Regions from separate parts of the Photobacterium sp. TY1-4 genome, predicted to be linked through region 1. Evidence: riboswitches for the same ligand, from Rfam matches in the RefSeq annotation. Region 1 holds a riboswitch; each other region holds the start of a gene.
What was found. Region 1 has a riboswitch for thiamine pyrophosphate ahead of thiB (thiamine ABC transporter substrate binding subunit). Riboswitches for the same ligand answer to the same signal wherever they lie in the genome.

Region 1 (7,537 bases):
TGCCAACGTGTACCTGAACGGCGTGGTGCGTAGTCGCCTGGCCGAATTTGCCGAAGAGAACCTGTAATTTTCCGGCCGCGGGTCGGCCATTCATTCACTGATTTGAACGTCAAGGAGCAAGGGAAACCCCCTTGCTCCTTGTGATTTTCAGGGGTTGCTTTTCAGGGAGGGAGGGGGGGCGGTTAAGCCCGCCCGAGGTAGCGCTTGAGATCGTCATGTTGCGGGCTCTCCAGCACCTCGCGGGTCGGGCCGGCCAGCTGGATCTGACCCTGGCTGATAAAGGCGCAGCGGTCGGCAATCTTCAGCGCTTCTTCCGGGCTGTGGGTGATCAACAAGACGGTGGTGCGGTGCTCACGCGCCAGGCTTTTCACCAGTGTCAGCATTTCGTTGCGCAGCGCCGGATCCAACGCAGAAAACGGCTCGTCGAGCAACAGCAGCGGGCGGTTGCGCAGCAGGCAGCGCGCCAGGGCGACCCGTTGTTTCTGGCCGCCGGAGAGCTGCTCGGGCAACCGGTCGAGATAAGGTTGGATCCCGACCCGGGCCGCCGCCACCACGATTTTCTCTTTATCCTCATGGGTCAACTTCAGGCCGGGGTGTAGCCCCAGACCGAGGTTGTCGAACACGCTCAGGTGCGGAAACAGGTTATGGTCCTGAAACAGCAATGACAGCGGACGCTCGGACGGCAGCTGGCGTTCGATGCGCTGACCGTTGATGATCAGCTCGCCGCTGTCAGGCGTCAGGAAACCGGCAACCATCGCCAGCAGGGTACTTTTCCCGGCGCCGCTAGGCCCGAGCAGGGCGACGATTTCGCCGGCCTCGACATTAAAATCAAAGCAAAACAGGGTGCGTTCACGCTGGTGATCGCGGCCCGGTTGGACGTAACTGTGGGTGAGTTGGTTCAGGGTTAACATCATGGATTCCGAATGAGCAATTTTTCCACCAGGGTAAACAGGCCCAGGCTCAGCAGCAGCAACACCAGCGCGGCCACGGCTGCGGCATCCATCTGGTAGCTGCCGAGGAGCTGATACAGATACAGCGGCAGGGTCTGGAAGCCCTGGCTGCCGAACAGGGCGATGGCACCCAAATCGCCCAGCGACAGCACAAAGCCCATCGCCAGCGCCTGGGCGATCGGCTTGCGCAGGGCCGGCCATTCAACCAGCCGCAGCCGGGTCCAGCCCCGCATGCCGAGGCTATGGCACAGCGGGTTGTACTGCTGGGCGATGTGCAGCATCGGCTGGCTCAGGGTTTTGATCACATAGGGCAGGGCCATCAGGGCATTGACGCAGACCACCACCCAGAAGGCCGCAGCAAAGACATCGGTGAACTGACGCAGCAGGAGGAAGATCCCGGTGCTCAGCACCAGTCCCGGCGTCACCAGGATCATGGTACCGATGAGCTCGATGCCGTCGGCCGACAGGCCGTGATGGCGCAGCCGCCACTGACGGCTGGCCAGCAGGATCGTCACCCCGCCCAGCAATGCCAGCAGACAGGCCAGCGAGGCAATCTTGAGGGACGTGCCGACCGCCTGCCACAAGTCGGGGTTGCTTAGCAGCCCCGGGAGTTGCGGGTTCAGCCCGGCGCTGATCACGGCCAGCAGCGGCGGCAGCACCAGCAGCAGGGTCAGGCCGATCCACAGTCCGTCCCAGGCCCGGGCCTGCCAGCTGTCATGCTGCGGCGGCAACGGACGTGCGGTCGCGCCGCTCTGGGTCGCCAACGGCTTGGCAAACCGCTGGCTGAACAACACCAGGCCGCAGCAGATCAGCATTTGCCACAGGGCCAGCATGGCCCCGCCGGCCAGATCAAAGTCATAACGCAGCGCCTGGTAGATCGCTAGCTCAATGGTGGTTGCCTTGGGGCCGCCGCCGAGCGACATCACCACGGCAAAACTGGTAAAGCAAAGCATGAACACCAGGCCGATGACCTGCGGCAACTGCTGGCGCAACCGCGGCCAGGCGATCAGGCGAAACTTGCTCCAGCCGCGTATCCCTAGATGGGCGGCCAGTTGATGCTGCTCATAGGGAATACCGTCCAGGCTCTGGTACAGCAGTCGGGTGGCGAGCGGCAGATTAAGAAAGACGTGGGCCAGCAAAATGCCGTGGAGCCCATAGATGGAAAACGGCATCGACCCGCCCCAGCTTTCCAGCCACTGGGCCAGCAGACCGCTCTTACCGTATATCGCCAGCAAGCCGAACACGGCAACCAGCACCGGCAGCACCAGCGTCATGGCAAACAGGCGCAGCAGCAGCTGACGACCGGGAAACCGGCGGCGGGAGAACGCATAGGCGATCGGAATGGCCGGGACAATGCTGAGCAGCGTGGACAGGAATGCCTGGTAGAAACTAAAACCGGTGATATGGCGCAGGTAGGGATCCTGCCAGATCAGCCACGGGCTCAGGGCGTGGGCCTGGCTGATCAGGGCGCTCAGGGCGCTGATCACCAGAGCCACAATGAACCCGGCCGAGATCAGGCCGGGCAGAACTTGGGTTACGCGGGTATTCAACAGAGTCTCGCTATTAACGGGTCAGTGCATGTTGCCATTCACGGATCCATCCACGTCGATTCGCCGCAACATCCTCTGCGGTAAATTCCAGCGATTTGGCCGGCAGCGTCAACTGCTCGAACCCTTGCGGCAGGTCCTGTTTGATCACCGGGTACATCCAGTTGCCGGTCGGGATTTCGGCCTGGAATTGCGGCGTCAGGATAAAGGCCAGGAACTGATCGGCCAGTTTTTGGCTGTGGCTGTTTTTCAGCTTGGCAGCCACTTCCACCTGCATATAGTGGCCTTCGCTGAAGTTCGCTGCTTTATACTTGCCTTCGTTCTCGGCAATCAGGTGATACGCCGGGGAGGTGGTGTAAGAGAGCACCAGATCCGATTCGCCCTTGAGGAACATGCTGTAGGCTTCCGACCAGCCCTTGGTGACGGTCACGGTCTTCTTCGCCAGCTGCTGCCAGGCGTCGCTGGCTTGCTCGCCGTAGACGGATTTCATCCACAGCATCAGGCCCTGGCCCGGAGTGGAGGTGCGCGGATCCTGGTAAATGATGCTCAGATCGTCGCGCTGAACCAGCTCTTTTAAGCTCTTCGGCGGATTGCTCAGCTTGCTGCTGTCATAAATAAAGGCAAAGTAGCCGTAGTCATACGGGACAAAGGTGGTGTCCTGCCAGCCGTTCGGCAGGGCCAGCTTGCTGGTGTCGAGTTGGTGCTCGGCCAGCAGGCCGGTATTTTTTGCTTCGCTGATCAGGTTGTTATCCAGCCCCAGCACGATATCGGCCTGGGTGTTTTTGCCTTCTAGGCGCAGACGGTTGAGGATGGACACGCCATCGTCCAGGGCGACAAATTCCAGATTACAGCCACACTGGGCCTCGAAGGCTTTTTCAATCGCCGGGCCCGGTCCCCAGTCAGAGGCAAACGAGCTGTAGGTATAGACGGTCAGGGTGTCGTCGGCAGCCCAGGCAGAGCCGGCGGCCATCGCCAGCGTTAAGATCGACAGGTGTTTTTTCACGGTGCGCTCCTGATACTCTTGCGTCCTGCAAGAGAAAAAATCGGTTGAGCGGCTTAGGGTTGAGAAGGGCTCGCGGCATCGTGCAGCGACTTGGAAAAGCAAAGGCACTTCAAATCATCTCAATTCCTACGCCAGCATGATCTGGTTCAGGTTCAATGGGTTCTGCGTTGGCAGTCTCAGTCTGAGCGGGCTCAGGCACCCCATGAGAACAGCCGGTATTGTAATCCGCCCGGCGGTGGGTTGCCAGTTTCTCGGGATCGACTGAAAGGCGAGGCGCGTTAGACCGGAGCCGCCGTCCGTTAACGGGCCTCGTTCAGGGCCCAGTTATAGTCGTAGCTGACGCGGTTGAGCGTCACGGGTTCCCCATCCCGGTAGCGGTTGAGGTGGCGCTGCAACTGGTCACGGGTGCCGAAATCGCTGCCGTACCAGTCATAAATTGACGACAGGCGTACTTGGTTGCCTTGCACCGCCACGCCTTTGTCACTGTTGATAAAACGCCGGGCACTTTGCTCAAGCAGGGTTTCGGCATTGGCGGCGGTAAAGGCCTGCGGCTGAAGATCCGGGCAGCCGAGGCTGGCGCAGTTCACCACGTAATGGATGCGCGGGTCTTGCCAGATCGGGCGCAGGATCCGGTGTTCAATGTCATTGAGGGTCAGCGCTTTGCCGTTGATGGTGATGACGGTGTCATTCCAGGGCCCGAAGCTGAACAGGCCGCCGAGCTTGGTGATCGAGCTCACCGGGTAGTTCTCGAGGATCAGTTGGACGGTGAGGGCATTATACAGGTTGACCCAGTAGGCAAACTGCTCGCGGCGGTTGAGCTGGCGCGGATCGCGCTGGCTCAGATCGCGCAGGTAGCGGCCCAGCTCGTAGCGGTCGGCATCGCTGACCTGACGGTAGCGAAACAGGGTCTGGGTCGGTTGGGTGACGAGATAGGTATCGAGCAACTGTTGCCAGCGGCTGTGGTCGACCTGCACGGTGCTGGCGGCGTGATGCGGTTGCCAGTACGGCCAGAGATCGGCTTTTGGGGCGGCAAACAGATTTGCCGAGAGTAACAGCAGGGTCAGGGCCATCAGGGATCGCATGGGGTGTCCTTCAGTTTCCGGGAGATTCAAAGGTTAGACCCGCGAACCGCTGTTTTCTTACAGCGGTTAGGCAAACCAAGTCGCAACCATGAAAAAAGCCCCGGCACGGTGGCCGGGGCGAGGGGGATAGTATCAGTAATCAGGCCAGAAATGCCGGAATATTGCGCTCATACTCAGCGATTTTGTCCTCATGCTGCAGAGTCAGGCCGATGTTATCCAGACCGTTCAGCAGGCAGTGGCGGCGGAACTCGTCGATTTCAAAATGGTACTGCTTACCGTTGGCGGTGACCGTCATGGCTTCCAGATCTATGGTGATTTCCGCGCCTTCGTTGGCGGTAACGAAGGTGAACAGCTCGTCGACTTCGGTGTCGCTCAGGCGCACCGGCACCATCTGGTTGTTGATGGAGTTGCCGTAGAAAATGTCGGCAAAGCTCGGCGCAATCATCACCTGGATGCCGTAATCGGCCAGTGCCCACGGGGCATGCTCGCGGGATGAGCCACACCCGAAGTTCTCCCGTGCCAGTAGGATACTGGCACCCTGATAGCGCGGCGCGTTCATCACGAAATCCGGGTTTGGTTGCTTACCGGCATCATCTAAAAAGCGCCAGTCGTGAAACAGGTGCTTGCCGAAGCCGGTGCGGGTGACTTTCTGCAAAAACTGTTTCGGGATAATGGCATCGGTATCCACGTTGGCAGCATCCAAAGGAACTACCAGGCCGGTGTGTTGTTTAAATCCTGTCATTGCTTTCGTTCCTTCTGAATTACGCAGTCGCGGCTTCTGGTTCCAGCGCGCGGATATCGACAAAGTGACCGGCACAGGCAGCAGCAGCGGCCATCGCCGGGCTGACCAGATGAGTACGGCCGTCACGGCCCTGGCGGCCTTCAAAGTTACGGTTACTGGTCGAGGCGCAGCGCTCGCCCGGGCCCAGGCGGTCGTTGTTCATTGCCAGACACATGGAGCAGCCTGGTAGACGCCATTCAAAACCGGCTTCAATAAAGATTTTATCCAACCCTTCTTGTTCGGCCTGCGCTTTGACCTGCTCAGAGCCCGGGACCACCAGCGCCTGTACATTCGGTGCGACCTTGCGGCCTTTGGCCACGGCAGCTGCGGCGCGCATATCTTCGATGCGCGAGTTGGTGCACGAGCCGATAAAGACTTTGTCGATGGCAAAATCAGACAGCTTCTTGCCCGCTTCCAGGCCCATGTAGGCCAGGGCCTTGGCGGCGGATGCCTGCTCGACCGGGTCGGCGAAATCACTCGGGGCCGGGATCGGTTCATCGACGGCAATCACCTGGCCTGGGTTGGTGCCCCAGGTCACTTGCGGTTTGATGTCTTTGGCTTCTAAGGTCACCACGGCATCGTATTCGGCTCCGGCGTCGGTTTTCAGGGTTTGCCAGTAGGCGACGGCGGCATCCCAATCAGCCCCGGTCGGGGCAAATTTGCGGCCCTGGACATAATCAAAGGTGGTTTGGTCCGGGGCGATCAGCCCGGCTTTGGCGCCCAGCTCAATGGCCATGTTACACACCGTCATCCGCCCTTCCATCGACAGGTCGGTGATGGCCTCGCCACAGAACTCAACCACATAGCCGGTGCCGCCGGCGGCGGTGGTTTTACCGATGATCGCCAGCACGATATCTTTGGCCGTAATGCCCGGCGCGACCTTGCCTCTGACCTCGATTTTCATCGTTTTGGCACGGCCTTGCTTCAGGGTTTGGGTTGCCAGTACGTGTTCGACTTCGGAGGTGCCGATGCCGAACGCCAGTGAGCCGAATGCGCCGTGCGTGGCGGTGTGGGAGTCGCCACAGACAATGGTCATGCCCGGCAGGGTGATGCCCAGCTCCGGGCCCATGACGTGGACGATGCCCTGATATTTGTGGTTCAAATCGTACAGGGTGACGCCGAACTCTTCACAGTTCTTGGCCAGCGTTTCCATCTGGATCCGCGCCATCTCGCCCGAGGCTTTGATATCTTTGGTCTGGGTCGAGACGTTGTGATCCATGGTGGCGAAGGTTTTGCCGACCTGACGCACCTTGCGGCCTTTTTCGCGCAGGCCGTCAAAGGCCTGCGGCGAAGTCACTTCATGGACCAGGTGACGGTCGATGTACAGGATCGGGGTTTCGCCTTCCGCCGCGACGGCAACGTGGGCATCGTAGACTTTTTCGTAAAGCGTCTTCGGCGCTTTTGCTTCTGTGTTTGACATTGCTCGGGTGCTCCTCGTTCTGATTATGCTTGGCGGGTGTAGGCAGCGATCTTGTCGCCCATCTCGCTGGTGGACAGCGCCGGGTGGGTGCCGGCCAGATCGGCGGTCAGCTCACCGGCTTCCAGCGCCTGCGAGACGGCCTGCTCAATGGCGCGGGCCGCGGCCTCTTCACCCAGGCTGTAGCGCAGCATCAGCGCGGCGGACAGGATCTGGGCCACCGGGTTGGCAATATTTTTCCCGGCGATGTCCGGGGCGGAGCCGCCGGCAGGCTCGTACATGCCGAACTTGTCCTGGTTCAGGCTGGCCGAAGGCAGCATCCCCATCGAGCCGGTGATCATCGCGCACTCATCCGAGATGATGTCGCCGAAGATGTTGGAGCACAGCATGACGTCAAACTGGGACGGATCTTTGATCAGCTGCATGGTGGCGTTGTCGATGTACATGTGGCTCAGGCTGACGTCCGGATAGTCCCGGGCGACTTCCTCAATCACTTCGCGCCACAGGATTGAGCTTTGCAGCACGTTGGCTTTGTCAATCGAGCAGACTTTCTTGCCGCGCAGCTGCGCCGACTCAAATGCGATGCGGGCGATCCGCTCAATTTCATAACGGTGATAAATTTCGGTATCAAATGCCTTTTCCTCGGCCCCTTCGCCCTCGCGGCCTTTCGGCTGGCCGAAGTAGATCCCGCCGGTCAGCTCGCGCACGACGACGATGTCAAAACCGCGCTCGGAAATGTCGGCACGCAGCGGCGAGA
Region 2 (7,537 bases), on a different replicon from region 1:
GCAAAAAAGCCTTCACCGCCGCGAGCATGAAACAACCGACGGCCAACCTGATGAAGACCATCGCGGATAAGCCGATGTTGCAACCGCTGAAAGATATGGATGACAACCTGTTGCTCCTGGCTGGCGGCCTGCCGCTGACCGTCAACAATACGGTGATCGGTGCCATTGGTGTCGGCGGCGCGCCGGGTGGCCACCTGGATGTGCAGTGCGCTGAAGCCGCGATCAACAAGGTGCTGTGATCACATTGCCCCCAACAATATGAGTCGGCGTGAGCCATCCGCTCCGATGGGTTGTGCCAAACCTGATAAAAAAACAGGCGCTCGATTGAGCGCCTGTTTTCGTTGAAGTCCGGATTACATGAAGTAAGGGCTACATGAAGTAAAGGCTACATCAGCCTTTGTCCTGCGGCTGTCGCTTGCTTTTCGGGACGTAGTTCAGAATCGAGATCGGCACCGGTTTTTTCGGTGCAAAACCTTCCACTTCCCGGCGTTCAATCAGATGGCCCAGGCGGCTTTCGATCATGCACAGGTTTTTGAAGTTGTCTTTCGAGACAAACGAGATCGCCTCACCCGAGGCATTTGCCCGGCCGGTCCGGCCAATCCGGTGGACATATTCATCCGCCGGGAACGGCAGATCATAGTTCACCACACGCGACAGCTCTTCGATATCGATCCCGCGCGCCGCAACCCCGGTTGCCACCAGATATTTCAGGCTGCCGGCTTTAAAATCTTCCAGCAACTGAGCACGTGCGGCCTGGCTGCGCCCGCTGTGGAACGCTTCCGCTGCAATGCCGCGTTTTTCCAACTGGGACACCAGCTTTGCCGCGCCGTGTTTGGTTTCGATAAAAATCAGCGCCTGATCCCACTGGTTTTCGTTGATTAAGTGGCTCAGCAAAGCCGACTTTTTATCTTTATCGACCGTGATCAACCACTGTTCAATATTGGCTTTCGATGCCTGATTGGCGGCGATGGTGATTTCATGCGGATCGATCACCGCAGACTTCGCCAGATCACGGACTTTACGCGACAACGTCGCGGAAAACAGCAACTGCTGAATGTCTTCCGGCAGGCGATCCAGGATCTTGTTCAGATCATCGATAAAGCCCATATCCAGCATGCGGTCGGCTTCATCCAGCACCAGCATTTCGACTTCTTCGAAATACACAGCCCGCTGGCCATACAAATCCAGCAGACGACCCGGCGTTGCCACCAACACGTCCACGCCTTCAATCAGACGCTGTTTCTGCTGCTGCTCGTCGACCCCGCCATACATCGCCAGCGACGTCAGCCCCAGGTCCTGACCATACTGGGTGATCTTCTCTTCAACCTGAATGGCCAACTCGCGGGTCGGGACTAGGATCAGTGCACGGATCCGCTTTTTCTTTTTCGTCTGTCCCTGGCTCAGCTTTTCCAGGATAGGCAGCACGAAGCTGGCCGTTTTACCGGTGCCGGTTTGCGCAGCGGCAATCAGGTTCTTGCCTTCCAGGATCACCGGGATCGCTTTGGCCTGGATCGTGGTCGGTTGGGTATAACCGAGCGCTGCCACCGCTTGCGTCAGTGGTTTGCTCAGTCCAAGTTTAGAGAATGGCATGGATCGCCTCAGGTTCATCAAACAATCAGGTTGCGCCTGAAACCGGCGCAACACAAGTAAGCGCGGGATTCTATCATGAACCCCGGCAAGCGCTGAGCATTTTTCGGCGTGAAATGACCGACTTCAGGGACAAGCGTCGATCACCGGGAGTCATTCACGCACGGTTTCCTGCGCAGCCAGCTGTTGCCGCAGAACAGCCGCCGCATCACGCGGTGAGTCGGCGTGGCAAATGGCTGAGACCAGCGCAATCCCGTCAACGCCCGTTTCCACCACCGCATCGAGATTGGCGGCGTTGATCCCGCCAATCGCAACGATGGGATAACTGCTTTGGGCAATCGCCATGGCCAGCCCATCAATGCCCCAGGCTTTTTTGATATCGGTTTTGGTCGGAGTGGTAAAAATCGCACTCAGGCCCAGATAATCCAACGGCAACGATTCGGCTTCAATGAGCTGCTGCTCGTTTTCAATCGACAAGCCGAGCAGCTTGTCTTCACCAATCAGTTGGCGCGCCAGTACCGCTGGCATATCCGATTGCCCCAGATGGACACCATCGGCATCGACCGTCAGGGCGACATCGACGCGATCATTGATGATCAAAGGCACACCCGTGCCGCGAAGGATGTCTTTCACTGCCTGTGCCCGCTCGATAAACGCACGAACATCGCCGTGCTTTTCCCGCACCTGCACCATGGTCACCCCACCCGCAACGGCCTGTGCCACAACCGAGGTCAGGGTCGCAAGATCTTGCTGATCGTCTGTCACCAGATATAAACGATATGGGTTCACAACAGCTTTCCTTAGGCCAACTTCAGGCGCTGGCGCAACGTGGCTTCATCGAGCTGATACAGCGCATCGAGCAGGTTAAGCTGCAGGCTTCCGGGCCCGGCGGACTGCTCAGCGGCGATTTCTCCGGCAATCCCCAGGACAGCGGCGGCAGCAAGACCCGTGGTTTCGCCCACTGCCGCAAAGGCGCCGGTCAGCGCCGACAGCGTACAGCCCATCCCGGTGACAAACGGCATCATGGCATGGCCGTTGCGCAGCCGAACCTCGCCTTCCGCGGTCACCACGACGTCGGTCGCGCCTGAAATCACCACATTGCAACCATAGACCTCGGCCAGATGACGCGCCGCCCCCACGGCAGCTTCACTGCTGTCCAATGCATCGACCCCTTTGTTCTGGCCTGCTTCTCCGGCTAACGCAATAATCTCCGAGGCATTGCCGCGGATGATCAGCTGCGCTGCCGCCTGAGCGATCTGACGCGACGTTTGGGTACGCAGGGTGCTGGCCCCACAACCGACCGGATCCAGCACTACCGGCTTACCATGTCGATTCGCTTGCTCAACGGCATAAGCCATGCGCGGCGTCCAGGCACTATCCAGGGTGCCGATATTCACCACCAACGCACCGGCAAAACGCATCATTTCAGCCATTTCCTCACGCGAATGCGCCATGATCGGGGATGCACCCAGTGCCAGCAACGCATTGGCGGTGTTGTTCATGACAACGTAATTGGTGATATTGACCACCAGCGGCTTTTGCTGACGCACGGCATTCAGTGCGGAGACGATAGTTTCGGTATTCATATGCTTCCTCAGACGTCGCTGTGACGCGGCCTTGTCACGCTCACCGGTGAGCGGTTCATTTAGGGGAATACCTGATCAGAAACGATGTCAGCGGGAAACAGCCATTTGACGACACACGAAGGCTGGATTCATCAGGCAGATACATCGGGCTGGAAAGAGAGAACAGCGCCCGGCGATCCATTTATTGAGGCGAAGGCATGATACCTTCCATCGCAAGCGGTATAGTTCCCTACGCCAGTGTTAACTGAATCAGGTTCAACGGGTCTCGCAATGCGATCTCAGCCTTCCGGCTCCCCGACTATTTCCCGCGATGATATCAATATTGACTGAAAGCGCAACAAGCCGTGTTGCACTTTCAGCCACTTCAATAGCTTATCCCGCGACAGTCCGCTCCCAAATCGAACGCACCGTCAGGGTTGAGAAGCCCAGTTTTTTACAATTCAGCGCGCTCTGACTTTGCGGCAGCACATCCGTCAGCAAGTCAGTGCAGCCCAGTGACTGCGCGTCTCTGGCACGGGCATGCAGCAACGCAGTCTGGCATCCCCGTCCACGGCTCGTTTCCTGGGTATAAGCATTAGCCAGCAGCGCGGTCCCCTGCTCGATGAATGATGTGGCCCAGGCGCAGGGTTGCTCATCGACCATGGCGACAAAACAGCGAAACTGCTCGGTGCAGTAAAACTGGCGTTTCAGCGCCCAAATCTCATCACTGCACTGGACGCCGGAAGTTTTCAGCAGCGCCAGGAAATCATCCGCGCGTTCCGGTCCCCACCGCTCGACATGAATATCCGTCGGGCACTGTGCGGCATCATAACGCTCCAGAGGTAACGCCAGATATTCCAGAGACAACACCGGCAGATAGCCCAGCGATACCAGCCGGTTCGACAGCACCTGCGACACCGCTTCGGGTTCGAGTTCGAGATAGGGTGCAATCGGTTCGGGATATTCGCCGAGCACAGTCTCCAGGTGAACTTCATTGTCTGCATTCAGCCCGAGGATCCGGTTATCATACGGACGAGTGGGATCAACAAAAACCGTCAAGCCCGCTTGTTCGATCACCCGCATCTCGCTGGGCAGTCCGGTCGAGAAGGTGCGCAAATTATTAAAGCGGCTGTACGCGACTTCAACCTCATAAAACTGACGAATGTTATTTTGATGAATCAAACCAATTCCTTTTGTTCTTATTGAAATGCATGACGCCAAACCGTATCGGACTATCCGGCGCAGCGTCAGCACAACAGAGATTGCAGCTGCAATCAAAATCGAGCTCAGTATAAGTGACACTGATTTCACATCACAGCAATATTGAGAGACAAACAGAAGTACAGCCTGGAAACTTGAATTTGCTCTCAACTCGACGAATAGGTTATCGCCATTGCCGCTGTTAACCTGCTGACTCAAAAGAAATTACGCTTTCTTTACGGCCAGCATTCCCCAAACTCTGATAAAGTCACCCCATGTTCAGTCAACGACCCCAAGTTATGAAAGCCTCTGCACCCCAACAGACAATCAAGGCGCAGCATTTCACCCAAGCGAATTGCGCCGGTACACGGTATTTTACCAAGCCGTGGCTGTTTGCGGCCGGCACCACCCTCGCCGCGCTGGCGGTGAGTGCCCTGCTCGATCACTGGCTTCACTCCACCGCGGCAGTTTTGCTGATCCTGCAACTCGGTGTGGTTTGGGTGGCTTTACATGGGGATCGGTTCCGGGCGTTTGCCGCCGCCGTGTGCAGCGCGCTGAGTTTCAACTTTTTCTTTACTGCGCCACGCTTTTCCCTCCAGATGTTCCACCCCAGTGACATCATGAACCTGGGGGTGTTCCTGCTCGTTGCCCTGATCACTAGCCAGCTGGCCGAGCACTACCGCCGTCAGCAACAGGCGCTGAAACAAGCAACCCTGCGCAGTAACATTCTGCTGTCCGTCTCCCATGATCTGCGCACGCCGCTCTCCACCATTATCGGAACACTCAGCACCTTGCAGGCGTATCGCAGCAAGCTGGCAGAGCCGCAACAGGAAGAGTTGCTACAAAGTGCAATGGATGAAAGCCATCGCTTGCACCACTATATCGAGAACCTGCTGCAGGCGACGAAACTGCAATGGGATCAAGTCACGTTGCAAACCACGGAACAATCAATTGCCCCGATCGTGCATGCAGCCTGCCGCCGGGAGCGCAGCGATCGGATTGTTTTGCACATCATCCCGGATCTACCCCGGGTGCATGTTCAGGCTTCCCTGCTGGAACAGGCGCTGTTCAATGTGATTGATAATGCAGTCGCTTATTCTCCGGCGCAGGAGAAAGTCAGGGTTGAGGTCTACCTAGACGGCGATCAGGTAACCCTGGATATCTGCGATCAGGGTCCGGGGATCCCGCCGGACCAGCACCAACAGGTATTTGACCTGTTCTACTCCCAGCACCCCGGCAATCAGGCGGACGGCGGATCAGGTATGGGCCTGACCGTCACTAAAAGTATTATCGACGCCCACCGGGGCACCATTGCCATTGTGCCGGTTGACCACGGCTGCACCATCCGAATCCAGCTTCCTTGTTACGAGGAGCTCTGTCACAAAGAGCTATACCACAAAGAGCGCTGCCGCGAGGATCTGTCATGACGCCCTACACCATCCTCATCATTGATGATGAGCCGCAAATCCAGACTTTCATCCGCATTGCCCTTGCGGCCGAAGGATTTCAGTCCGTCAGTGCAACAAATCTGGCTGAGGCGCAGGCACAAATCAACACAGCGGCGCCCGACCTGATTATTCTGGATTTGGGTTTACCGGACGGGGACGGCAGCGATTTGCTGCAACGCCTGCGCCGTGACCAGCCCACGCCGGTGCTGGTGCTGACTGCCCGGGATGAAGAGGATGAAAAAGTCCGCCTGCTCGAACTCGGCGCCAACGACTATTTAAGCAAGCCGTTCGGGATCCGCGAGCTGATGGCCCGCATCAAAGTGCTGCTGCGCGATCTCATCCCTGCCGAAAAGCCGGCGAACAAGCTGGTGTTTGAACAAATGACCCTGGATATCGAACGCCACGAGGTGCTGCTCAACCACCAGCCGCTTTCCCTGTCGAAAAAAGAGTTCGCCCTGCTCTCGACGCTGGCCCGCCACGCCGGGGAGCTGGTCAAGCAAGATCACTTGCTGCGCGATATCTGGGGAGAGACGCATCAGGACGATACCCATTACCTCCGGATCTTCATCAGCCAGCTCAGGCGAAAATTAAATGATGATGCTGACCAGCCCCGGTTTATCAAAACCGAACCGGGGATCGGCTACCGCTTTTTGCCCGAGCTGATCCATCGCGAATAGACCCGCGGCACCACCGAGCCGCATGGTTACACTCGGCTCCATACCCGCATAGACCACAGCATCAGGCAGCCCGTTTCTGACGGGATGCCGGCTCAAGCACGCCCGAAATGACTCGGGTCGGCTTTGTACACCTTCAACACAGAGATTAAATCGAAACGAGGAATAATATGGCTCACTTTACCGTCATTGGGCTCGGCCGCTTCGGCATCGCAGCCAGTCTGGAACTCATTCATCTGGGACATACCGTGACCGGGGTCGACCGAAGTGCCACGGTTGCCGACAAATATGTCGAGGAACTCACCCAAACTGTCATTTGCGATGCCACCGATGAAAATGCCCTGCGCGAACTGGACTTGTCCAACAGCGATGCCGTGCTGGTCGCGATCGGGGCCGACATGCAGTCCAGCCTGCTGTGTACGCTGAGCCTCAAAAATATCGGCGTTCGGGAAATCTGGGTCAAAGCCAGCACCAAGGCTCACCACACCATCGTCTCGAAACTCGGTGTGTCGCGGATTATCCATCCGGAAGAAGAAATGGGCATGCGGGTTGCTCAGGCGCTCCATTACCCGATGGTGCACAACTACCTTGCCCTCGGCCATGGCATGTATGTGGTTGAAGTCCACGTGAAATCCGCCTGGCAGGATCAAAGCTTGAGCCAGATCCTCGAGCGCACCAGCACCTCAATCGATGTACTGCTGCTCAAGCGGGATCAGCAGACCCTGACGCAACTCCCGTTGGATTTTCGCGTCCAGCCCGATGACATCCTGCTGCTCAGCGGCTCGCGTGCAGCACTCACTCAACTGGCACCAAGGTTGGTATAACCCATGATCACTTGGCATCCTTCTGTCTCTCCGATTGAGAGAAAACCCAAAGCAGGCAAGAAGATCCTCGCGGCGCCGCCCTTGATCCTCTGCGGTAGCTTCCTGCTGTTTATCACCCTCAGCACCCTGGCCCTGAAGCTCCCCTGGTCGACCACCCAGCCCATCACCTGGCTGGAAAGTCTGTTTACCGTCACTTCCGCCGTGACTGTCACAGGATTGGTCGTCGTTGATACCGGCAC
Region 3 (7,537 bases), 330 kb from region 1:
GTGACTAAGCGTACACGGTGGATGCCTGGGCAGTCAGAGGCGATGAAGGACGTACTAACTTGCGATAAGCGCAGATGAGGCAGTAAGAGCCACTTGAGTCTGCGATTTCCGAATGGGGAAACCCAGCTGCAGAAGCAGTTATCAATACGTGAATCCATAGCGTGTTGAGGCGAACCGGGGGAACTGAAACATCTAAGTACCCCGAGGAAGAGAAATCAACCGAGATTCCGGCAGTAGCGGCGAGCGAAACCGGATTAGCCCTTAAGCTTTTTATGCGTCAGGTGAAGGCTCTGGAAAGTGCCGCGATACAGGGTGATAGCCCCGTAGCCGACAACGCATTTAAAGTGAAAACGAGTAGGACGGGACACGTGTTATCTTGTCTGAAGATGGGGGGACCATCCTCCAAGGCTAAATACTCCTGACTGACCGATAGTGAACCAGTACCGTGAGGGAAAGGCGAAAAGAACCCCTGTGAGGGGAGTGAAATAGAACCTGAAACCGTGTACGTACAAGCAGTAGGAGCACCTTCGTGGTGTGACTGCGTACCTTTTGTATAATGGGTCAGCGACTTAATTTCAGTAGCAAGGTTAACCATCTAGGGGAGCCGTAGGGAAACCGAGTCTTAACTGGGCGTGCAGTTGCTGGGATTAGACCCGAAACCAGGTGATCTAGCCATGGGCAGGTTGAAGGTGCGGTAACACGCACTGGAGGACCGAACCGACTAATGTTGAAAAATTAGCGGATGACTTGTGGCTAGGGGTGAAAGGCCAATCAAACCTGGAGATAGCTGGTTCTCCCCGAAAGCTATTTAGGTAGCGCCTCGGACGAATACTACTGGGGGTAGAGCACTGTTAAGGCTAGGGGGTCATCCCGACTTACCAACCCTTTGCAAACTCCGAATACCAGTAAGTACTATCCGGGAGACACACGGCGGGTGCTAACGTCCGTCGTGGAGAGGGAAACAACCCAGACCGCCAGCTAAGGTCCCAAAGTTATCGCTAAGTGGGAAACGATGTGGGAAGGCTCAGACAGCCAGGATGTTGGCTTAGAAGCAGCCATCATTTAAAGAAAGCGTAATAGCTCACTGGTCGAGTCGGCCTGCGCGGAAGATTTAACGGGGCTAAGCGATACACCGAAGCTGCGGCAATGTAGTTTACTACATTGGGTAGGGGAGCGTTCTGTAAGCTGTTGAAGGTGGTCTGTAAGGGCTGCTGGAGGTATCAGAAGTGCGAATGCTGACATGAGTAACGATAAAGGGGGTGAAAAACCTCCTCGCCGGAAGACCAAGGGTTCCTGTCCAACGTTAATCGGGGCAGGGTGAGTCGACCCCTAAGGCGAGGCCGAAAGGCGTAGTCGATGGGAAACGGGTTAATATTCCCGTACTTCTTACTATTGCGATGGGGGGACGGAGAAGGCTAGGTGGGCCTGGCGACGGTTGTCCAGGTTCAAGGGTGTAGGCTGATGGTTTAGGCAAATCCGGACCATCTCAAGGCTGAGACCCGATGTCGAGGTGCTACGGCACTGAAGTCATTGATGCCATGCTTCCGGGAAAAGCCTCTAAGCTTCAGATAGTAAGGAATCGTACCCCAAACCGACACAGGTGGTCGGGTAGAGAATACCAAGGCGCTTGAGAGAACTCGGGTGAAGGAACTAGGCAAAATGGTACCGTAACTTCGGGAGAAGGTACGCTCTTGACGGTGAAGTCCCTCGCGGATGGAGCTATTGAGAGTCGCAGATACCAGGTGGCTGCAACTGTTTATTAAAAACACAGCACTGTGCAAAATCGAAAGATGACGTATACGGTGTGACGCCTGCCCGGTGCCGGAAGGTTAATTGATGGGGTTATCTTCGGAGAAGCTCTTGATCGAAGCCCCGGTAAACGGCGGCCGTAACTATAACGGTCCTAAGGTAGCGAAATTCCTTGTCGGGTAAGTTCCGACCTGCACGAATGGCGTAATGATGGCCACGCTGTCTCCACCCGAGACTCAGTGAAATTGAAATCGCAGTGAAGATGCTGCGTACCCGCGGCTAGACGGAAAGACCCCGTGAACCTTTACTACAGCTTGGCACTGAACATTGACCCTACATGTGTAGGATAGGTGGGAGGCTTCGAAGCAGGTACGCCAGTATCTGTGGAGCCGTCCTTGAAATACCACCCTTGTAGTGTTGATGTTCTAACGTCGCCCCCTTATCGGGGGTGCGGACAGTGCCTGGTGGGTAGTTTGACTGGGGCGGTCTCCTCCCAAAGCGTAACGGAGGAGCACGAAGGTGGGCTAATCACGGTCGGACATCGTGAGGTTAGTGCAATGGCATAAGCCCGCTTGACTGCGAGAATGACGGTTCGAGCAGGTGCGAAAGCAGGTCATAGTGATCCGGTGGTTCTGAATGGAAGGGCCATCGCTCAACGGATAAAAGGTACTCCGGGGATAACAGGCTGATACCGCCCAAGAGTTCATATCGACGGCGGTGTTTGGCACCTCGATGTCGGCTCATCACATCCTGGGGCTGAAGTCGGTCCCAAGGGTATGGCTGTTCGCCATTTAAAGTGGTACGCGAGCTGGGTTTAGAACGTCGTGAGACAGTTCGGTCCCTATCTGCCGTGGGCGTTGGATGATTGAGAGGGGCTGCTCCTAGTACGAGAGGACCGGAGTGGACGAACCGCTGGTGTTCGGGTTGTGTCGCCAGACGCATTGCCCGGTAGCTAAGTTCGGAATCGATAACCGCTGAAAGCATCTAAGCGGGAAGCGAGCCTCAAGATGAGTCATCCCCAAGGCTTTAAGCCTTCTGAAGGGTTGTCGTAGACGACGACGTTGATAGGCAGGGTGTGTAAGCGCTGTGAGGCGTTGAGCTAACCTGTACTAATTGCCCGTGCGGCTTAACCATACAACACCCAAGGGGTTTTACGGACTCCACGAGCACTTGAATGATGTGTTTGAGATACTAGTTAACTTTTCCAGATTTAGTGTAGGGTCACATCGCTCCTTGCCATCCATGGCATCGCGATATTAGTGAATCCCTTCACATCGAATTTGCTTGGCGACCATAGCGTTGCGGACCCACCTGATCCCATGCCGAACTCAGCAGTGAAACGCAGCAGCGCCGATGGTAGTGTGGGGCCTCCCCATGTGAGAGTAGGACATCGCCAGGCTTTGAACATTAACTTGATTGAAGCATCAACAGTAAGACTTCGATTAGGTGCCGTGTGGAGCGGTAGTTCAGTTGGTTAGAATACCGGCCTGTCACGCCGGGGGTCGCGGGTTCGAGTCCCGTCCGCTCCGCCACTTATTCAGAGTTTCAGCTCTTAAAAACTGAGCCAACAGGGGTGTAGCTCCAATTGGCAGAGCAGCGGATTCCAAATCCGCGTGTTGGGAGTTCGAATCTCTCCACCCCTGCCATATTTGAAACCTCAGCAGAAATGCTGAGGTTTTTTTGTTTTAAGCGTCCATTGTCAGTGCAGTGGATTCTCTGAATTTCCTGAATGCGGCTCCCTGCCGTCTTCTGAAGCCTCAGACTATACGCCCCTGCAGAGATGCAGGGGCTTTTTTGTATGCTGATTGTCGAATTCCATTAATGTACTGCAGCGCCTGATGGTCTTTGGGATATCGTAGCATCGGAGTACAGCCCTGTCCGATCCTATGATCCATCGAGCTTCTGTTGGCCTGATCAAATTTCTTTCTTTATGATCTACCAATTTTAGTGCTGCTTTCGAAGGCCGTGGGGAGATGGACGCGATGTCAGCGTTGTTTGGGCTACGCAGGCGCTAGTTTTTCATGAGGAGCTGGTAACCCACAAAGCAGGCTGCGATGCTGAGAGCGACATTGAGCAGTATATTGAGTCCGGCTTTTAAAAACGCGCCTTGCTGCATCAGAATGACATTATCCATCGAGAACGTGGAGAAGGTCGTCAGGGCCCCGAGAAAGCCCAAACCAATGATGGGACGGGCGGGGACACTCGCAATCATGCCCTGGTTGATGGCAGACATCAATAGCCCCATGAGCAAGGAGCCGAGCACATTGACGACCAGGGTACCGTAGGGAAATCCCCGGCCGAACAGGCTGACGCACAGTTCAGAAATCAGATACCGTGAACAGGCGCCAAAGGCACCGCCCAGCGCAATCAGTCCCAAGAAGAAAAATTGGCTCATTGATACTACTTTAGGTTGTGAGAAAGTTGCCATACTAATACCACGATAGCTGTGTGTTGATCACCTTTGCCGGGCTGTAAATGTGCAATCAATGATTGATGCACGATGTTTCGGTGGGTGACATGAATCATTCTCGGGGGAAAAGTATGGCGTTGTATCAGACGGTACTGCTGGCGGTAAACCCGGATAACCTGGATGCACACCAGTTGATGGTGAAAGCGGCGCTGATTGCAGGGCAGAACCATGCCGAGTTGCATGTCGCGTTTGTCGAGCCGGGGCTGGGGAATGTGAGTTTTCTGGATGCGGAGCTGGGGCTGGAAGAGGCGCACTTAGACACCCAGGCGCTCCGCATTCAGCAGCTATCTGCCTTGTCTCAGGCATCCCCCTATAAAGTCCGGGCCCTGCATATTGCCGATGGGGACGTTGCGAAGCATTTGCTGGATCTGGTGAAGCAGGTTCGGGCTAATCTGGTCGTTCTTGGTACACACAAAAGCGGTATCCAGTGGTTTGGCGATCTGGGGCAGGCTTTGTCACAGCAAGGCGGCTGCGATGTGTTAATGTGTCATTGATCAGATGTTACAACAAAGCAGCTCAGGATAGTTGCTGTTCGCTCAAGACTTCCATATACTCGAGCTTAACTTGTCGGAGTGCCAATTGGCTGAGACCGCATTGCGGGATCCGTAGAACCTGATCAGGCTAATACCTGCGAAGGGAACAAGAGAAAATCTTCTGTATTGCTGCACCTGCAGCTGCTGTTCCAGATGATGTTACACACCCTACGTGTAGCCTCTTGTTGACGCACCCATCCGATAAGCAACTTCCCTTTTATTGAAACCAAGGAAATTGCTATGTCGAATCGCAAACAAGCGAGACTGGAAGCGAAACAATTCATTGATTCACTCACCACCCAACCGTATCCGAACTCACACAAAGTCTATGTGACGGGCAGCCGCGACGATATTCGTGTCCCGATGCGCGAAATTACCCTGTCGGACAGCCTGGTCGGCGGCACCAAAGATGCCCCGGTTTTGGAGCCCAATGAGCCGATCCGCGTTTATGATACATCGGGACTGTACACCGATCCTGCCCATGAAATCGATATTTACACGGGCCTGCCGCGACTGCGGGAAACCTGGATTTCAGAGCGCGGAGATACCGAGCTGCTGGATGAGTTGAGTTCGGCGTATTCCAAAGAGCGTCTGGCCGATGATACGCTGGACGAGCTGCGTTTTGGTGAGCGCGCTCGCATTCGGCGTGCCAAAGCGGGGGCGAATGTTACCCAACTACATTACGCCCGTCAGGGGATCATTACCCCGGAAATGGAATACATCGCAATTCGCGAAAATATGGGCCGCGCCAAGTACCGCGATGCCGTGCTGACTCAACAGCATCCGGGCCAGAACTTCGGGGCCAATCTGCCGAAAGAAATTACGCCGGAATTTGTCCGACAGGAAGTGGCGGAAGGCCGAGCGATTATTCCAGCCAATATCAACCACCCGGAATCAGAGCCGATGATTATCGGTCGTAACTTCCTGGTCAAAGTGAACGCCAACATCGGTAACTCTGCTGTCAGTTCATCGATTGAAGAAGAAGTGGAAAAGTTAGTGTGGTCGACCCGCTGGGGCGGCGATACCGTGATGGATCTGTCGACCGGTCGCAATATTCACGAAACCCGTGAGTGGATCATCCGCAATAGCCCGGTGCCAATCGGTACGGTGCCGATGTATCAGGCGCTGGAAAAGGTGAACGGTATTGCGGAGAACCTGACCTGGGAAGTATTCCGCGACACTTTGCTGGAGCAGGCCGAGCAGGGGGTCGATTACTTCACTATCCATGCCGGGGTACTGCTGCGCTACGTGCCGATGACCGCCAAGCGGGTGACCGGGATTGTCTCACGGGGTGGATCAATCATGGCCAAGTGGTGTCTGGCGCATCACAAAGAAAGCTTCCTGTATGAACACTTCCGCGAGATCTGTGAAATCTGTGCCCGGTACGATATTTCGCTTTCTCTGGGGGATGGCCTGCGTCCGGGCTCGGTGGCTGATGCCAACGACGAAGCGCAGTTCAGTGAGCTACGCACCTTGGGAGAGCTGACTAAAATCGCCTGGGAATATGATGTCCAGGTAATGATTGAAGGGCCGGGACACGTGCCGATGCACATGATCAAAGAGAACATGGATGAGCAGCTCAAGCACTGCCATGAAGCGCCGTTCTACACTCTGGGCCCACTGACGACGGATATTGCTCCGGGCTACGATCACATCACTTCAGGGATTGGTGCAGCGATGATTGGCTGGTTCGGCTGCGCCATGCTGTGCTACGTCACCCCGAAAGAGCACCTGGGTCTGCCGAACAAAGACGATGTAAAGGTCGGGCTGATCACGTATAAGCTATGTGCTCATGCTGCTGATTTGGCCAAAGGACACCCGGGCGCGCAGGTAAGGGATAACGCCTTGTCGAAAGCCCGTTTTGAATTCCGTTGGGAAGATCAGTTCAACCTGGCGCTGGATCCAGAAACGGCCCGCTCCTACCACGATGAAACCCTGCCGCAGGAATCGGGCAAGGTAGCGCACTTCTGTTCGATGTGCGGTCCGAAATTCTGCTCGATGAAGATCTCTCAGGAAGTGCGGGATTATGCTAAAACGCTGCCCCAAGAGGCGCAGGCGGTGGAAATCAAACTTCTGGAAGACCCGCTGGAGGGGATGCAGCAGAAAGCTGAAGAATTCCGAGCCCGAGGCAGTGAGCTGTACCACCCGGCACACGAGGAAGGCTGATGGGAACACTCACCTTACCGGAATACCTGGCACCGTTGCGCCGGTATTTCAATGCTGTGCTGGCTTCAGCACAGCACTATCAATTGGGGGCGCCGGTTGAGGTGGTCTGGGCGACTTCACCTGATGTCGGGATAGACGTCGACCATCGCCGAATTCGCCTGACCTTTCATCCTGAAGATAGCGGAGCTGCGGATTACCGGGTGCAGGATCAGTGGCTGCCGCCGTATCCGTCCCTGCGTGAGGTGCAGCAGCAGGTTGCGCAGGATCCGTCACTGGTGATTTGCGGTTTGCCGACGGCGCTGGGATATGTCGACTTGTGGCATCACCATGGCGAAGCTCGCGCGGTATTTTGCGGGCAAGCTGGGCCTGAAGCGCCGCAGCGTGCCATGTTGCTGGCGGCCCTAGCCCTGGATTATCCGCTGGAAGATGCGGTGACGCTCGCCCGGGCTTACGCCCGGTGTTATCTCCATGATAAAGACGAAGGGTGTGTCGACTGCTGGCCGCTTGAGCGGGCGCTGTTTCCGCGTCCGTTGACCGCAAATCACCCACAGGCCGAGGCACTCGGGTGGGTCAGCCGGGAAGTGGCGGTGGCGCCGTTTGCCAAGGCGGATCCGGCCCA
Region 4 (7,537 bases), on a different replicon from region 1:
GGCCCGAGCAGGAATCTGAGCTCATCGCCATCGTTGAGGCTGCCAATCAACATCGATTCACCATTCACCCGGTCGCACAAGGGAAGAACTGGGGCTACGGCACCGCACAAGGAACGCATCCCCAGCAAGTCATTGTCAATCTCAGCCGCTTGTCCCAAGTCCTCGAAATCAATGATGCGCAAGCCTATGTTCGGATCCAACCGGGGATCACGCAATCGCAGCTCTTCACGGCCCTGCAAAATACCAGCAGCTCCTTACAAATGGACATTACCGCTGCCGGGTTACATACCAGCATGGTCGGCAACATTCTGGAGCGCGGATTCGGACACACCGATTACTCGGACCGTTTCGGCCATGTGCAATCCATGCGGGTACTCCTGCCAACCGGCAAGATCATTACGACAGGGATGGGGATGTTTGAACACAGTGTTGCACAACATCTCTACCCCTACGGCGCCGGGCCGGTCCTGCAGGGATTATTCAGCCAGTCAAACTTGGGGATTGTGCTCGAAATGACGCTGGCACTTCAGCCGAAACCGGCCTATCAGGCCACCGTTTTCGCTTTGTGTCCGGAAGAAGATGATGCGCCCGACATGGTCGCCACCATCGGCAAGCTGAAACTGGAAGGTGTGATCACCAGTGGCGTCCATACGGTCAGCATGACCCGAGCCATGGGTGAACAAGCCCGACAGGCACCAGGTGCCTGGATCCTCACCACCTCCCTGGCCGGGCCGAAAGGCGTGGTGAAAGCCCGGTATAAACACGTCAAGCAAACCCTAAAACAGCAGATCCCGGGTGCAAAGATTCTGTTTCTTGATGATTTTCGCTGGCGAATGCTGTGCAAAATCAATCGATACTTAAAATCCCCGATGATCGATAGCCTGAAACTGGTGCTGGATCTCAAGCTGGGCGTTCCGTCCGATGCGGCCATCCAGACCCTGCTCGATCATCCGGCGGCCAGTTCCGCAATGAAGACCTCGGAATTTCCGGCGAATTTTCGCTGGATCTGTGCGGTGAGCAGCCATGCTCGACAGGATATCTCCGAGATGCTCAGTATCTGCCGTCGGCTGTTCCGTGAATATGGCTATGAAGAGCGCTACAGCATGACCAATGTCAGCGAACGTGCCGTCGTTCTGATTGCCAATATTCGATTCGGCAAATCCGAGCCGGAAATTGAAAAAGCAACCCGTTTCCACCAGGCCATCGATGCAGCCCTGTTATCCGCCGGGTTCTGCCCATACCGCAGCGGTTCCGGGCTGTTTGATACGATCAAACCATTCGTGCGAAAAGAGAACCTTGCCCTTCTGGCCACGCTCAAGCAAAGCCTGGATCCCAACAACATCCTGTCGCCGGATAAGTACTTGCTTACGCAGCCTGACGCCACGAAGGGGCCTGGAGTCGCTGAAGCAGTTAAAGCCCCTGCTCCCCCTGAAACAACGAAAGCGCTTGAAACGTCATCTGAGCCGGGTTGATCTCCGGATCACGATTAATGCGCGAATTTCCCGCCGTTATGGCGGGAAACCATTATTGATCTGACCACACCGCCAACTCATTGCCACTGGGTTCAAAAAACTGAAAACGCCGTCCGCCCGGGAATTCAAAAATCGGCTTCACAATCTGGCCGCCGGCCGCTTCAACCTTGGCTTGGGTTTGTTCAAGATGGGCGCTATACAGCACGATCAGCGCAGCGCCTTGCTGCGTCGTTGATTTGAGCGGGGCACGATAAAAACCGCCATCCAGTCCTTGATTGGAAAATGCCGTGTAATCTTCACCGTAGTCGGTGAACGCCCAGCCGAAAGCCTGCTGGAAAAACTGCTTCGTTGCTTCCAGATCGGCCGCCGGAAACTCAACATAGTTAATCTTGTCCTGATGCATCTGACTCATGATATGTCCCTAACTGTGTGATGTTGTCTGTTACTTCGTACGACCATTCAACCCGATTCATGTTCAACCCAATTTATGCTCAAGCTTATTTTTTCTCAACCCTATTTTTCTCAACCACAGACCACTGCGGTGCAAAGTTCAGCGCTTGGTCAGAATAATTCCTTTTTCGGTTTGCTCTGCTGTGAAAAACAAGGGTAGAATACATCCGCTTCTGGCACGAAAAATTGCGTGCCCAGTATAAAGAATCAACAATTTAGGTAAGTTAGTCGGGGAGCCATAGGCTGAGACCACTTCGGTGGGACCCGTTGAACCTGATCCATTTAATAATGGCGTAGGGAACTAGCAACCGTGTCTCGCCCCTGCCCGCGCTCTATCGGGCAATCCCGGACACCTGCTACCCTGCGCGATATCGTTAGGGGTAGATATGGCCGTTCAATCAGCAGCTCAATCAACAACACCAATTACGTTAACCATTGCCGGTTCTGACAGTGGCGGTGGCGCCGGTATTCAAGCAGACATCAAAGCAATCTCAGCCACCGGCGGATACGCTTGCTCTGTCATTTCCGCCCTGACCGCACAAAATACCCAAGGCGTGACCGGGATCTTCAATATTTCCCCGGAATTTGTTGCCGAGCAGCTGGATACGGTATTCAGTGATCTGGATGTCAAAGCGGTAAAAATCGGCATGCTCAGTGACGCCGCCATCATTCAGACCGTGGCGGATAAACTTTGCCAGTACCAGCCTCAGTTTCTGGTCGTTGACCCGGTCATGGTTGCAACCAGCGGCGATCTGCTGCTCCAACGGGATGCGATTGAAACCCTGAAATCAACCCTGTTGCCACTGGCAGATGTGATCACCCCGAATCTGCCGGAGGCCGCCGCGCTGCTGAATACAGATATTCCTCAGACCGAAGTCGAGATGGCGCAGCTGGTCGAAGCTCTGCGCGGGTTGGGTGCCGGATCCGTTCTGCTCAAAGGGGGCCACCTATCCCAAACACAAGAAAGCACCGATTTACTGATCAGCGCCGAACAGGTGATCCGCTTCAGTCACCCACGGATTGACACCCACAACACTCACGGAACCGGCTGCACCTTATCCGCAGCCATCGCCTCCTTCCTGGCCCAGGGTTATGCACTGAACGACGCCGTTCAACATGCCAAAACCTATATCACCGAAGCCATCCGCCATGCTGATGAACTGCAAATCGGCGCCGGACACGGCCCGGTTCACCACTTCTTTCACGGGCACTACCAGCCGGAGCGTGCATGATGTTATCGCCAGCAGTCGGGGGGCACCCACCCCCGGTTCAGGTCAGCCTGAATCATGCCTCGCTTCGTTACCGGGATGCAGCGACCGCCGTTTTCGATGATCTAAACCTGACCTTACCGGCCGGACAATGGACTTGCCTGTTGGGTAAAAGCGGCTGTGGAAAAACCACGCTGCTGCGTCACCTGGCCGGACTGAGTGGAGATGCGGTGCTCTGGCAGGGACAGTTGCTCACATCGGATGAGCAACCATTGCAAGACCGCGTCGCCTATATGGCCCAGCAGGATCTGTTACTGCCGTGGCTGTCCGTGCTGGACAACGTCTGCCTCAGCCAGCGGCTGGGTTCAGGCGCCACAACACCGGATGCAACCCGGGCGATGTCGTTGCTGGCGGCCGTCGGTCTGGCAGATTTCCATGCAGTCAGACCGGATCAGCTCTCCGGGGGGATGCGCCAGCGTGTGGCCCTGGCTCGGACCCTGATGCAGGACAAGCCACTGGTCCTGATGGACGAGCCCTTTTCCGCGCTCGACGCTGTCACCCGCCACAAACTACAGAGCCTGGCCGCCGAGTTATTGCAGGATCGTACCGTGCTGTTAATCACCCATGATCCACAGGAAGCCCTGCGGCTGGCACATCACATCTACCTGATGTCCGGTAGCCCGGCACAGCTGGCCCGATTGGCTGTCCCGCAATCCGTGCCGCCGCGATCATTTGACGCGCAAATGGCGGCCCACCAGCAGATGATTATTGACCAACTGGAGCGTGACTATGGCTGACAGCCTTCCTCAGGACACCCTCGAGCCCATGACCAAACGGCCATTGCAGCCGTTTCAGCCGCCTGCGGCGTCGGCCCGGACGATCAGCCGAAGCGGGTTTTCCCGAAAAGTACTGCGGGTACTCATCAGCTTCGGGGTGATTATCAGTCTCTGGCAGGCTGCCGTGATGCTGTTTTCACTGCCACCTTTTATCCTGCCGGGACCGGTTGCAGTGCTAAACAAGCTAGTCACCCGGTTTGATGTGCTCTGGCACCACACCCTGGTCACCAGCACCGAGGTATTACTCGGCCTGTTACTGGGGTTAGCGATGGGGCTGTTTTTCGCCCTGCAAATGTTGCTGTTTGCCCCGTTGCGCCGCTGGCTGCTGCCGATCTTGATCACCAGCCAGGCCATTCCGGTCTTTGCGATTGCGCCGATCCTGATGCTATGGCTCGGTTACGGCATTGCCTCGAAAGTCGTGATGGCCGCCCTGATCATCTTTTTCCCCGTCACCACTTGTTGTTACGACGGGTTGCGGCAAACGCCGACCGGCTATCTGGATCTGGCCCGCACCATGGGTGCCACGCGCTGGCAGCTGCTGTGGCAGATCCGCCTGCCTGCCGCCCTGCCGGCACTGGCTTCGGGTATTCGGGTTGCTGTGGTGGTGGCCCCAATCGGCGCAGTCATCGGCGAATGGGTGGGTTCGAGCGAAGGGCTGGGCTATCTGATGCTGCAAGCCAACGCCCGCATGTTCGTCGATGAGATGTTTGCCGCCCTGTTCATCCTGGCATTCTTCTCCATCAGTTTTTACTTCATTGCCGACGGCCTGCTGAAAAAAGCCATTCCGTGGCAAAACCAATAACACAGATAACATCAACAGGAAATTCATATGAAAAAGCAGTTACTTCAAAGCGTTGCCGCGATCTCCTTATCGCTGGCATCGTTCCAGGCAGCCGCTGAAAAGGTCACCTTAATGCTCGACTGGTTCGTCAATCCCAACCACGGCCCGATTATTCTGGCCCAGGAAAAAGGCTGGTTTGCTGAGCAGGGACTGGAAGTGGTGATTCAGGAGCCGGCTGATCCCAGCATTCCGGATAAACTGGTTGCTGCCGGGAAAATTGATTTGGCCGTGTCCTATCAAAGTACGCTGATCTCCAGCATCGCAGCTGAACTGCCATTGGTCCGCTCGGCCACCCTCATTTCCGGCCCGCTGAACTCATTGATTGTGCTGGATAAATCCGGCATTCGCAGCCTCGCCGATTTGAAAGGCAAAAAAATCGGCGTGGCAATCGGCGGCAGTGAAGATGCCACGATCGGCACCATGCTTGCTTCAGATCAGGTCTCGATGGATTCCGTCAAAATCATCAATGTTGGCTGGGCACTCTCCTCCTCGCTGGCATCAGGCAAAGTCGATGCAATTTGGGGCGGCCTGCGTAACTTCGAGCTGAACCAGCTAGAACTGGAAGGCTATGAAGCCACCGCGTTCTATCCGGAAGAACATGGCGTCCCGCCGTATGACGAGCTGATCTTTGTGGCCAATAAACACAAATACAATCCGGAAACCATCAACAAGTTCAACAAAGCGATTGAAAAAGCAACCGTGTACCTGATCAATCACCCTGAGAAAGCCTGGCAGGAATTTGTCGCCTACGCGCCGGACACCCTCAATAACGATCTCAACCGTCGGGCCTGGGAAGATACGCTGACCCGTTTTGCTCTGCGTCCGGGTGCCGTTGAGCTTAAGCGTTATGACGACTATGCCGCCTTCATGAAGCAGCACAAGATCATTCACACGCTCCCGCAAGCTAAAGATTACGTCCTGACCTACTAATCACATGACATCAAGGAACACACCGATGAATCACAAAGACCTGATCAACGCCTGTCGGGACGACTGGCAGGACTATATCGAGCACCCGTTTGTCCAGCAGCTGGCCTCGGGCGAGCTGAATAAGCATGCCTACCTGCACTACCTGAAGCAGGACTTTTTGTTTCTTAAACACTACGCGCGCGCATTTGCCCTGGCCATTTTCAAGTCCCGGACACTGGAAGAAATGCGGGAGCCGCTGCCAAGCCTGGCCGCCCTGCTGGATACGGAAATGAACCACCATGTGGAATACTGCGGCCAATGGGGCCTGACCGAGTCCGATATGGAAGCGGAACCGGAAGATTTCGGTACTGTAAGCTATACCCGTTATGTCCTGGATACCGGGATGGCCGGCGATCGGGTCGATTTGTTCGCCGCGCTGGCCCCTTGCGCTATTGGTTACGCCGTGATCGGGCATCAGCTCATCCAGCGTGAAACCACACGTCTGGAGGGGAACCCGTACCGCAGTTGGATTGAACTCTACAGTGGCGACGAATTCCAGGTCGGAACCCAGGAAACCATCGCGCGGCTGGATCGTATGTTGGCTGAAATTCCACTGAGCAGTACGCGCGGACAGCGACTGTGTGACATTTTCCGCACCGCCACCCGAATGGAAGTCGCGTTCTGGCAGCAAGGGATGAATGCCGCCCGCTAGCATCACCAGCGCCACTTGTCAGGCTCCTTGTCTCAGGGAGCCTGAACCCGCTGCGCCTCAATCACCTGCAGCAACACCGCCATCGCATGGTCAATCATCTCGTACTGTCTCGCCTTGCCCAGCACACGGATCCCCTGTATCTGCATCACCAAAAAATGGCTAAAGACCAATGGATCCAGAGTCGGGCTGATTTCCTGGTACTGCTGCGCGGTTTCCAGAGCCTGGCGAAATCGCTCCGACAAGGTCTGATACAACAGCCCACCAGCTTTCAGCACGTCCTCATCCCGAAATGCCCGCTCCAAAATGGCGTTTTGTACAAAGCAACCACAGGGCTGTTCCCGTTGCAATTGGGCAAAATCTTTCAAGTAATCAATTAACTGAGCCAATCCAGCCGATTCAGGCAGTGCCTGCGAGATCCTGGGAAATGAGATTTTGTACAGGTAGTAATCCAGCGCTTCCCGGTAGAGCGTTTCTTTGTCGGTATAGGCGTTATACAAGCTGAAACGGTTGATCCCCAAATGGTTCACCAAATCAGCGATCGATGTATCGGCGTAGCCCTGCTGCCAGAACAGCGCCATTGCCTCGAGGAGTTTTTCCTCGCGGTCAAAATTCTTGGTACGGGCCATGTTGTCCTCTCTTGACGGCTAAACAAGCGATCTTTTTCTTGACCGATCATTCTGATATGAATTAGATTTTAATCTAAACGATCGTTCTGATAAAGGAAGAATAATGAAAATCTACGAACTTGCACTGTCGCCAAGCGCGCGTCGGGTCAACGTATTTCTGGCTGAAAAAGAGATTGAGGTCGAACGACAACATGTGGATATTCGCGGTGGGGAGAACCTGAGCGATTCATTTCGGGAAAAGAGCCTCAATGGCCTGATCCCTGTTCTGGAACTGGATGACGGCACCACCATCTGCGAGTCGGTCGCCATTTGCCGCTATTTCGATGAAACCTTCCCGGCAGAGACCTCCCTATTTGGCGATACACCGCTGGAAAAAGCTCAGGTTGAAATGTGGCATCGTGTGGTCGAGTTGAAAGGTCTGTTGGTCGCGATGCAAGCGTTTCGCAACATCAGCGGAATTTACCAGGATCGTGAAAACTGCGT

Region 2: another riboswitch for thiamine pyrophosphate. It lies ahead of thiM (hydroxyethylthiazole kinase); the one in region 1 lies ahead of thiB (thiamine ABC transporter substrate binding subunit).
Region 3: another riboswitch for thiamine pyrophosphate. It lies ahead of thiC (phosphomethylpyrimidine synthase ThiC); the one in region 1 lies ahead of thiB (thiamine ABC transporter substrate binding subunit).
Region 4: another riboswitch for thiamine pyrophosphate. It lies ahead of thiD (bifunctional hydroxymethylpyrimidine kinase/phosphomethylpyrimidine kinase); the one in region 1 lies ahead of thiB (thiamine ABC transporter substrate binding subunit).

Annotation. Positions count from the first base shown of each region.
Region 1 covers NZ_CP099734.1:3,173,863-3,181,399, reverse strand. The annotation lists gene NH461_RS14625 (PhoH family protein) at 1-67, shown strand, start outside; gene thiQ (thiamine ABC transporter ATP-binding protein) at 183-911, opposite strand; gene thiP (thiamine/thiamine pyrophosphate ABC transporter permease ThiP) at 911-2,500, opposite strand; gene thiB (thiamine ABC transporter substrate binding subunit) at 2,514-3,467, opposite strand; TPP riboswitch at 3,606-3,713, opposite strand; gene NH461_RS14605 (DUF547 domain-containing protein) at 3,800-4,582, opposite strand; gene leuD (3-isopropylmalate dehydratase small subunit) at 4,722-5,324, opposite strand; gene leuC (3-isopropylmalate dehydratase large subunit) at 5,344-6,783, opposite strand; gene leuB (3-isopropylmalate dehydrogenase) at 6,807-7,537, opposite strand, start outside.
Region 2 covers NZ_CP099735.1:160,719-168,255, reverse strand. The annotation lists gene NH461_RS17370 (GlcG/HbpS family heme-binding protein) at 1-239, shown strand, start outside; gene NH461_RS17365 (DEAD/DEAH box helicase) at 391-1,590, opposite strand; gene thiE (thiamine phosphate synthase) at 1,741-2,376, opposite strand; gene thiM (hydroxyethylthiazole kinase) at 2,388-3,173, opposite strand; TPP riboswitch at 3,383-3,480, opposite strand; gene NH461_RS17350 (GNAT family N-acetyltransferase) at 3,546-4,334, opposite strand; gene NH461_RS17345 (DUF4118 domain-containing protein) at 4,652-5,779, shown strand; gene NH461_RS17340 (response regulator) at 5,776-6,477, shown strand; gene NH461_RS17335 (potassium channel family protein) at 6,645-7,298, shown strand; gene NH461_RS17330 (TrkH family potassium uptake protein) at 7,302-7,537, shown strand, end outside.
Region 3 covers NZ_CP099734.1:3,501,905-3,509,441, reverse strand. The annotation lists rRNA gene NH461_RS16205 (23S ribosomal RNA) at 1-2,883, shown strand, start outside; rRNA gene rrf (5S ribosomal RNA) at 3,033-3,148, shown strand; tRNA gene NH461_RS16195 (tRNA-Asp) at 3,205-3,281, shown strand; tRNA gene NH461_RS16190 (tRNA-Trp) at 3,319-3,395, shown strand; gene crcB (fluoride efflux transporter CrcB) at 3,761-4,144, opposite strand; gene NH461_RS16180 (universal stress protein) at 4,267-4,713, shown strand; TPP riboswitch at 4,778-4,875, shown strand; gene thiC (phosphomethylpyrimidine synthase ThiC) at 4,993-6,918, shown strand; gene thiE (thiamine phosphate synthase) at 6,918-7,537, shown strand, end outside.
Region 4 covers NZ_CP099735.1:258,366-265,902, reverse strand. The annotation lists gene NH461_RS17810 (FAD-binding oxidoreductase) at 1-1,472, shown strand, start outside; gene NH461_RS17805 (VOC family protein) at 1,525-1,875, opposite strand; TPP riboswitch at 2,142-2,239, shown strand; gene thiD (bifunctional hydroxymethylpyrimidine kinase/phosphomethylpyrimidine kinase) at 2,309-3,154, shown strand; gene NH461_RS17795 (ABC transporter ATP-binding protein) at 3,154-3,927, shown strand; gene NH461_RS17790 (ABC transporter permease) at 3,956-4,768, shown strand; gene NH461_RS17785 (ABC transporter substrate-binding protein) at 4,796-5,737, shown strand; gene tenA (thiaminase II) at 5,763-6,428, shown strand; gene NH461_RS17775 (TetR/AcrR family transcriptional regulator) at 6,461-7,054, opposite strand; gene NH461_RS17770 (glutathione S-transferase family protein) at 7,158-7,537, shown strand, end outside.